DNA from 2 places in the Listeria sp. ILCC792 genome. Region 2 is predicted to be linked to the other one. Evidence: predicted binding sites of a transcription regulator. Region 2 holds the regulator's gene; the other holds the start of a gene.

The links. The regulator Rex, encoded in region 2, represses fermentation and respiration genes when NADH is low (regulators of the CRP and FNR family bind a similar motif). The targets are predictions, from matches to a motif close to TTGTGAAATATTTCACAA.
Region 1: CFS60_RS07560 (cytochrome ubiquinol oxidase subunit I) is a predicted target of Rex. The motif match lies at 3,399-3,416, and genes of this name have one in related genera.

What each region holds. Positions count from the first base shown of each region.
Region 1 is NZ_FYBO01000005.1:127,105-132,006, reverse strand. It holds gene cydD (thiol reductant ABC exporter subunit CydD) at 1-906, opposite strand, end outside; gene cydB (cytochrome d ubiquinol oxidase subunit II) at 906-1,919, opposite strand; gene CFS60_RS07560 (cytochrome ubiquinol oxidase subunit I) at 1,906-3,309, opposite strand; gene tadA (tRNA adenosine(34) deaminase TadA) at 3,684-4,157, opposite strand; gene CFS60_RS07550 (LTA synthase family protein) at 4,223-4,902, opposite strand, start outside.
Region 2 is NZ_FYBO01000008.1:88,642-93,543, reverse strand. It holds gene CFS60_RS09765 (amino acid permease) at 1-250, opposite strand, end outside; gene CFS60_RS09760 (LTA synthase family protein) at 436-2,259, shown strand; gene CFS60_RS09755 (hypothetical protein) at 2,286-3,011, opposite strand; gene CFS60_RS09750 (redox-sensing transcriptional repressor Rex) at 3,115-3,759, opposite strand; gene CFS60_RS09745 (ABC-F family ATP-binding cassette domain-containing protein) at 4,043-4,902, shown strand, end outside.

The DNA of each region.
Region 1 (4,902 bases), on a different contig from region 2:
CGCCTCTTGTCCGTCGAGCGTTGCATGATAATCGGACCCTAGCTCACGGACGGGTAGGAAGTATTCGGGTGCTAAAACTAAAATTGTGAGTGCCGGGCCTAGTAAGATTAAGCCGTCAATTAAGCCGAGCCCTAAGAATAGCGCCACGACAGCGATAGAGAGCATTGTGAAGAAATCGAGTGCAAACGAAGATAAGAAGGCTACGCGTAGTGTCCTCATCGTTGCTTTTCGGTAGCTTGAGCTTGTGTCCGCAATGCTTCTTTCGTGACTATGGCTTAAACCTAGATATTTCAAGGTTTCAAGCCCTTTTAGCGAGTCAACAAAGTGGTTGGATAAAATCCGGTACGACTCAAATTGCGAGTCGGCTTGTTTCTTTGCTGCAAGACCTAAGATTATTAGGAATAAAATTAAAACAGGGAATGTAATGGCCAAAATTAAAGCGGACTTGCCGTCTTGTGTCAGCACATAAATCCAAATCATCACAGGAATAATCGCCATGTTGATAAACTTCGGCAAGAACAGCTCAATAAAACGCCTGAAGTCCTGTACGCCTTCCATGACCATCGTAACGACTTTTCCTGTTCCTTCTTCGCGCGTAAAACGCGGACCGAGGACGAATAAATTTTCAAGCAATTCTTCGCGCATCTTTTTCCCTGTATCAGAGGCGAACTTATAAACAATCGCTTTTTTCCATACATTTAAAAAATGGCGTACAAAAAGTGCTCCCGCGAAGAAAGCCATTTGTAACGCCACAGTAGACAAGGATGCACCATTAAAGAGCTTTGTAATCGCGCCTGACAGCATGCTTGCCATGACGATAATTGCCGCGCCTTGAACTATAGTCAACGCGGCAAGAATCGCAAGTATTTTTTTTATACCTTTATATTTAAAAATGTCTCTTCCCATTAATACGTCATTTTCTCCTTACTCGAAACGCGTTTACGGAAAACGTAGTAACTCCAAATTTGATAGCCGAGTACAAACGGTAATAGTGTTACCGATACAATGGTCATAACTGTTAAGGAGTAATGTCCCGAAGCTGCGTTATGAATGGTTAAGTCAAATGCAGAGTCAATTGAGCTAATCATAACACGAGGGAATAGCCCTACGAAAATGGTTGCAACTGTTAATGCTAAACCTAAGCCGCCAAATGTAAATGCAAATCCATCGCGATTTTTCCATAGGAAGAATGCGCATAGTAAGTACATCACTACTACGATACCAATTAAAGTTGGCACGAGAATTGGACGGGCTTGGAAAATATCTGTGTAAAAGAATGCTAGAACTACAAACACTACTAAAACAGGCACGGTGATGAACCAAACGCGTTTAGCCATGCGACGTGCGCGGTCTTGAATATCATCTTCCGTACGAAGCGTGATAAACATTAAGCCATGAAGTAGGCAAAGCATTGTAACGGTTAAGCCTCCCCAAACGGAGAAGACCGTAATGTAATCAAAGAATCCTGCATACATATCCATTTCGCTATTAATTGGCATACCTTGTACAAGGCTTGAAAATAGGACACCTAGCAAGAACGGCGGTAAAATACTACCGAAAAAGATAACCCAATCCCAAAACTGACGCCAAGCGGCAGAATCTTTTTGACCACGGAATTCAAATGAAACACCGCGACCGATTAAAGCAAGCAAGAACACAACGAGCGGAATGTAGTAACCGCTGAACATCGTTGCATACCAGTTTGGAAATGCGGCAAAAATGGCACCGCCAGCTGTAAGTAGCCACACTTCATTGGCATCCCAAAACGGACCAATTGTGTTCACTAACACGCGGCGCTCCAAATCATTGCGCGCCATGAAACGTGTAGACATCCCTACACCAAAGTCAAATCCTTCTAGGAAGAAGAAACCGACAAATAATACTGCGACAAGTAAAAACCATAACTCATTCAGTGACAATTTTGTCGCCCCCTTTATCAAATGGATCAACAGAAGTAGTCTCTACTTTATTTTCACCATAAGGTCCTTTTTTGATTTCGCGAATAAATAAATAGACGAGCACGATTAACAGTAACGCGTAAATCGTTGAAAACGCGATTATCGAGAACAGTAGCGAGCCTGCCGATACGTTCGGCGACACGGCATCTGCCGTTTGTTGGTAACCAAATACTACCCACGGTTGCCGTCCAATTTCTGTCATAATCCAACCCATTGAGTTGGCGATGAATGGGAATAAAATCATTGGTACCATTAAACGTAAATACCATTTTGTGTTCTCAAGATTTTTACGCCAAGCAAGCACCGCACCAATTAGTGCTGTTAAAATCATTACCATGCCGGCTAATACCATGATACGGAAACTCCAGAATGAAGTTCGTACTGGCGGAATATAATCTCCCGGGCCATATTGTTCCTCGTATTGTTTTTGAAGCGAGTTCATGCCTTCTACGGAACCACTAAAGGTCGAATAAGACAAGAAGCTTAGCGCATACGGGATTTCAATTGACCACGTATTTTTTTTGTTATCGACATCGATGCCGGCAATCATCGTCCAAGGTGCTGGGTCGGCAGTATCCTCCCATATACCTTCAGTTGCCGCCATTTTCATCGGCTGCGTTTTAACCAAATATTGGGCTTGTGAGTGTCCGCTGAAAGCTGTTCCAAAACCGCCAATAACTGCGATTACGAGTGCAATTTGGAAAGAGCGCTTGAAGAAAGCCACATCTTGCTTTTTAAGCATTTTGTATGCACTGACACCTGCAACGAAAAACGCACCTGTTGCGAAAGCACCGAAAATAACGTGCGGAAACTCAACTAGTAGCTGGCCGTTTGTAATAAGCGCCCAGAAATCGTTCATTTCGGCACGACCATTTTTAAATTCAAAGCCGACTGGGTGTTGCATAAATGAGTTGGCTGCTAGAATCCAAAAACTTGAAAGAATCGTTCCAATTGATACGAGCCAAATACACGCTAAATGTAATTTTTTGCTGAGGCGATCCCAACCAAAAATCCATAAACCGATAAATGTTGACTCCATGAAGAATGCAAGTAAGGCTTCAATAGCTAGTGGTGCTCCGAAAACGTCCCCTACAAAACGGGAGTAGTCGGACCAGTTCATTCCGAATTGGAATTCCTGAATAATACCAGTTACGACACCGACTGCAAAGTTAATGAGGAATAAATGTCCCCAAAACTTTGTCATTCTTTTATAAACTTCTTTCCCTTTCACTACGTATAGCGTTTGCATGAGCGCAACCATAAAGACTAAGCCAATGGATAGCGGCACAAATAAAAAGTGAAAGATTGTTGTTGATGCGAACTGAAAACGGGCTAAAAACAATGTATCCACCCTTTTTCCCTCCTTTTTCTGCGTTTTAATTCTTTTTACGTTCTCCCTTAACCGAGTTTGTGAAAAACAATCTAAACAAGCTCCATTAGTTGTTATTTCATTCACAAAGATATGTAAAATAAAAAAATTCGTCATTTCTCTTTTTCGGCTAAAGCAGAGTTTTCTAAATTAGAATAAGTTCTATATACAGTATATTTTATCCTATTTCGGCTTAAATTCATTTAGTTCTTTAGTAGTCTTTTTTTTATTTTTCATTTTAATAAGAAATCAGCTTGTAAAGTATTGAACTCACTGTACCTTTGTTTTTGTTATTTTATTCACAAAAAGTTTCAAACAGACATTTTAGTCTAAATTGGTAGAAAAGAACTACTAGACTAACTCGGTTTCTCGGTTTTCTTGCGCTTTCTTAATTCCCGAAAAAAGTCCGTTAAAAGGGCGCCTGTTTCTTCTTCCAAAAGGCCGCTTTCTACTTCACAGACATGATTAAAGCGCTCATCTTGCAAGAGATTCATTAAAGTTCCAGCCGTTCCCGCTTTCGGATCTTTGGCGCCGTAATATACTTTCGCAATTCGGGAAAGCAAAATGGCACCACTACACATTGGGCACGGTTCAAGCGTTACAAATAATTCGGCACCGGCGAGTCGCCAAGATTTTTGATTATGGCAAGCGTCTTGAATGGCCATCATTTCGGCGTGCGTCACAGCGTTTTGACTGGATTCTCGCAAATTATGCCCACGGCCGATGATTTTTCCGTCTAGCACGACTACTGCTCCAATTGGGACTTCGCCAATTGCACCTGCCTTTTTCGCTTCATTGATCGCTTCGTGCATAAACCCGTTTTTATCCAAAACCGCACCTTCTTTCTAGTTTTAGTGAAAATGACCCCGGCGATGGCCAGAGTCATTTTCGCGTTCTATTTTATATCTGACGTCGAAACCTTATAATCTACTTTCGCAGGATTCGGGATTTTGAAATCTTCGCTTGGTTCATAGAAGCGCAACAAGTCACGTTGCATGATGTCGTCGGAAATCCGCAGCGCTGTTTCGGCGTAATGTTTTCTTTCCGTCACACGACTATTTTCTTCATTTGTTAGCTCTTCAACTGGTTCGCCTGTCTGCGTCAGGTAAACGGTGGAACCGATTTGAGCGAACTCGGAAGTAATCACATCGCCATTTCGGAATACAACTGTATCAGTTGGCTTATCGGAAAGCAGGCTATTTCCAAGTTGCAAGTATTTCGAGCCGTCGATGCCAAGTAAATGCTGAACAGTTGGTTGCACATCAATTTGCCCCGCTTGCGTTGTAATTTCTTTCCCCTTGATGCCAGGCGCGTGGATGATAAACGGCACGCGTTGCAACTGCGCTTTATCAAACTCGGTTAGTTCTTCTTTTCCAAGAAGCGGTGCAAGCGTATCTAGGCGTGATTTCGAAATACCGTAGTGGTCGCCGTAAAGAACGAAAATCGTATTTTCATACAAGCCTTCTTTCTTCAAAGCGTCGAAAAATTCCTTAATCGCCTCGTCTGCATAATGCGCTGTTGAAAAATAATTATTAATTGTTTCATCTTTGGTTCCAGGATTCGCGAATTCCACGT
Region 2 (4,902 bases):
AGGATGCGAATTCTGAATAACAAAGCGCAGCAAGTGCGCAAACAACGGCGGCAATCACCAATGAAAAGACAATGGCAGGTCCTGAATGCATTGCAGCAACAGTACCTGGTAAAATGAATATCCCCGTCCCGACGATGGCACCGACACCAAGGAGCATTAAATCAAATGCGCCAAGCGTTTGTTTTAGTCGAATATGTCCTCCTTTATTTGGTAATAATTCCTCAATTGATTTTTTTCTAAAAATAGACATCTGAAATCCCCTTAATGTAAAAAATTATTTTTTCTCATCATACCCTTTCGCACTTTAAAGGTCAACAGTGTTAAAGTGCCAACTTGTAAAATTCTCCGCAATATTTGCACTTCAAAATCGGGTGCGTTAAAATAGATATAATTGGGGAAACTTAACCTATTTTTTAAAAGAAAGAGGCTTTTATCTTGTTAATTATTTATTTGATTTTAATTGTTGGTCAATTTGCCTTAGCCTATTTCCAAGTTTTTCAAGATCCAAATTGGCTTAGCTTTATGGCCGATTTATCGTTTGTCCTTATTTTACTGCTTCTCATACATGCTTTTGTACGTCCTCGTGCGCAAGTTTATGTTTATGCGGGTCTAACATGTTTTCTTGGAATATTGATGCTTGTTTTCGTTCTTTATGGACGGTTTTACAATGAAATTCCAACTTATCACAGCCTTTCTTTAATTGGTGAAGTCGGCGTTGTCAAAGATAGCGCAACTAGCTTATTGAAATGGTACGATTGGCTATTTTTTGCGAATCTTCTCTTGTTACCAGTTGTTCTTTATTTGGACTTAAAAAAAGGTGTGCGTTTTAAAACTTTCCAAATAAAAAGACGAACTTTTGGCATCTCGCTTGCTGTTCTTCTGCTTCTAATTGGATTTTTCACTTATGATATGATGAATAAAAATATTATTAGTGATACGAAACGCGCTGAAAAGATGGGTGTGTTTACCTTTAATGTAGCTACGGCTTTTACTGGAACGACCGATGTTCGGGCGGCTGATATTACAGCAGATAATATCCGTACGATAAAAGGCGTTGAAGTTAAAAAGAATCCGGACTACTACGGCATTGCAAAAGGGAAAAACTTAATTATTATCCAGTTAGAATCCTTCCAGCGCAACTTGACGGGTGTAAAACTAAACGGGCAATCCGTCACGCCAACACTCGACAAATTGGAAGGCGAAACGCTCTACTCGGATTCGTTTTTCCAAACGGTTTCAAAATCTAATACGGCTGATGCGGAATGGTCTGTGTATACCTCCACCTTCCCTAGCGGCTACTATACGAATACGCAAACTTACGGTGACCGCGTTATTCCATCATTACCGCGGACGCTTTCTAAGAAAGGTTATCAGACGGCAACCTTCCACACGAACGACGCGAGTTTCTATAATCGGGACAATTTTTATCCAGCAGTAGGGTTTGATAAGTTTTATGATCGCTCGTTCTTTGGCGATGATGATGTTATTGGCTTTTCGCCGAGCGATGAGGTTTTATACAATAAGGCGATGCCAATTTTAGAAGAACATTATCAAAACGATGAAAACTTCTATGCGCAACTTATTTCGGTTAGCAGTCATATGCCATTTAATATTCCAGAGAGCAAGCAATCGCTTAACCTTCCGAAAAACTTGGAAGGCACAGAGCTTGGGAACTATTTCCAAGCAGTGCACTATGCGGACAAACAGCTTGGTGCATTTATTAATAAATTGAAGAAAAATGGTATTTGGGATGATTCTGTCGTTGTGATGTACGGTGACCACCATATCATTGATACGGCAAAGCTTACAGATGACCAAAAAAGCTACGTCAATCGTTCTAGTGAGCTAAAAGCGCAGCCTGCTGATGACTACCGGATTCCGTTCTACCTCCACATTCCGGGCGTTGAAAAGACAGGCAAGATTGATAATATCGGCGGCGAAATTGACGTAATGCCAACCGTTCTCAATCTTCTTGGGATTAAAGCAACTGACCAGATTATGTTTGGGGAGGACATCTTAAATACGCAAACGAATTTTGTGCCAGAACGCTACACAATGCCAGAAGGTAGCTACATGGCAAATGATTATATGTATGAACCAGACGAAAGTTTTGAAACGGGCAAAGCCACTTATTATAACGGCGGAAATAAAGAACTCTCTGCTGATATCAAAAAACGTTTTGAAGCAAGTCGAAAACTACTCCAGTATTCTGATAGTTATGTAGACAATTTGCCGAAACAAAAAGATGTTGAAAAATAGTTTCTATAAAAAAAGATGAGCTCGGATTATCTTCCGAGCTCATCTTTTTTATTTGTCCGTTTAAATTCAAATTGTTTCATCCACGGGCGACCTTTTTTTAGCGCCCAGTATCCGATAATGGCCATAACTAATGCGCCAATGATGTCGACAATAACGTCTGTCATGGTATCCGTGAGAGCAGCCCGCCCAACGAGTGGCGTTCCGTTAGAGAGTTCGAAGCGCTGCATATTTAAACCTAAAAGAGCATCGAATGTATACTCATACACTTCCCAGAAAGCGCCGAGCGTTACCGCGAAACAGAAAGAAAATATCGCAACAAAGCCGGGCTTCATGTTCATGACGACTTTATCGTTAGCATTGAGTAAACTCACAAAAGAAAAGCCTATTGCGCCTAGCATCGCACCACTAAACGTATGCAATATTTTATCCCAGTGAGGTACATTCGCATAAAATTGTTGAATGGTTCCAAGATAAATTGAGGCGTATAGAAAAACGATAAACATGAGGTACACAAGCCCCGGAATTTCAAATTTAAATCGTCTAGAAACAATGGACGGTAAAGCTAAAATAATAATCCCTAAAATGATTTCTACCAGTAAGAAAATATAATCACTTCGGAGCGTTACTTTTGGTCCTGTTGCTGGTTGTGACGCGGGGGCAGTAAAAATTTCAAAGATGGTCACAATCATCGAAATCCCCATGGATACAAAAATAAAAAGGGCAACCCACTGCGTCCAATTTAATTTTTTCAGTCGTTTCATTCATTTCACCTCTTATAAGAAACCAGCACTCTTAAGCGCTGGTTCAGATAGTTACATCAAAGTTCTTTTATTTTTGAGCTTCTTAAGCTGCGTTTTAATTTTTAGATGGATAGTTTTCTAGGAAGTAAATTAATGTTTGTAATTCAGTTGTCAAATCAATATGATGGACGCGTACTTGTTTTGGCACGCTAATACGTGCTGGCGTAAAGTTTAGAATCCCCTTCACGTCTGCTTCGATCAATTTATCCACCGTTGTTTGAGCTTCATCAGATGGTACAGTTAAAATGACCACTTCAACATTATTTTCTTTTAAAATTTCTTCCATATCATTTAAATGATAAATTGGAATATCTTGTTGGACGGTACCTACTTTTGCAGGAGCTACATCAAATGCAGCACAAACGCGAATATTATTGTTTTTCATGAAGTTATAATGAAGTAGTGCGGTTCCAAGATTCCCTACACCGATAATGGCAACGTTCGTTTCTTTATCTTGGCTGAGCGTTTTTCCAAAAAAGTCAAGAATATAAGAAACATTATAACCATATCCTTTCTTGCCGAGTGCGCCGAAATATGAGAAATCGCGGCGAATTGTTGCGGAATCCACTTTTACAGCTTCACTTAACTCTGCCGAAGATACACGTTCTTTTCCTGATTCATGTAGATATTTCAAATAGCGATGATATAACGGTAAGCGTTTTGCTGTCGCCTGTGGAATTTTTGTCGTTTCATCCATCATGCCAATTAGTCCCTTCTTCCTGATAAAATATGGTTCGTTTTCAAGCAAAATGACTGCTCTTTCCTTCACATGCTTGCTTATATACTATAAACATTTCACATAAAATGCACAAACTTTTTGCTCACACATTTAGAAAACCTTTATTTTATCAGTATTTATTTTGTTTACCTGCTCTCATTGTATCGTAAAATCACAATTAATGCTAATGATTTCACAAAATCAAATGTGTGATTGCAACGGGCTCACCTTTACGCTAAACTAGAAAGAGATAGGGGAGAAAAATATGATTCTTTTGCAAGTACAACAAATTGCGAAGTACTTTGGTGCGGAAACGATTTTAGAAAATATAAAATTAGAAATTAAAACAAATGACCGGATTGCGCTAGTTGGCAGAAACGGGGCGGGAAAATCAACGCTTCTGAAAATCATTGCGGGGCAGACTTCATATGATGCGGGGCAAATTTCAAAGCCGAAAAATGTGCGGATTGGCTACTTGGCGCAAAATACGGGGCTTGAGTCGAGCAAGACGATTTGGAATGAAATGCTGACTGTTTTTGAAGACTTGCGTAACATGGAACGCGAGCTGCGCGAGATGGAGCTTAAAATGGCGGACAGCGGTATATACGCGGATGCTGAGACGGCAAGGCAGGCTTTGGATAGTTACGATGAACTGCAACACCTTTTCAAGGAACGCGGCGGCTATACGTATGAAGCGGAAATTCGTTCGGTGCTACATGGTCTCCATTTTTTTGAAGAGGATTATGAAAAATTAGTCGCGGCTTTAAGTGGTGGGCAGAAAACTAGGCTTGCACTTGCGAAACTACTTTTATCCAAACAAGATCTTTTGATTTTAGATGAGCCGACCAACCATTTGGATATTGCGACGCTTTCGTGGCTTGAGGGGTATTTGCAAAATTATGCGGGCGCGCTGCTCATCGTTTCGCACGACCGCTATTTTTTGGACCGCGTGGTGAACCAAGTTTATGAGATTTCCCGGACAAAAATCACTCACTATGTTGGAAATTACAGTCGTTTTCTTGTTTTAAAACAGGAGCAGCTTGAAAAAGACTGGAAGGAATTCGAGAAACAACAGACGGAAATTGCCAAATTGGAAGACTTTGTTGCTCGGAATATTGTTCGTGC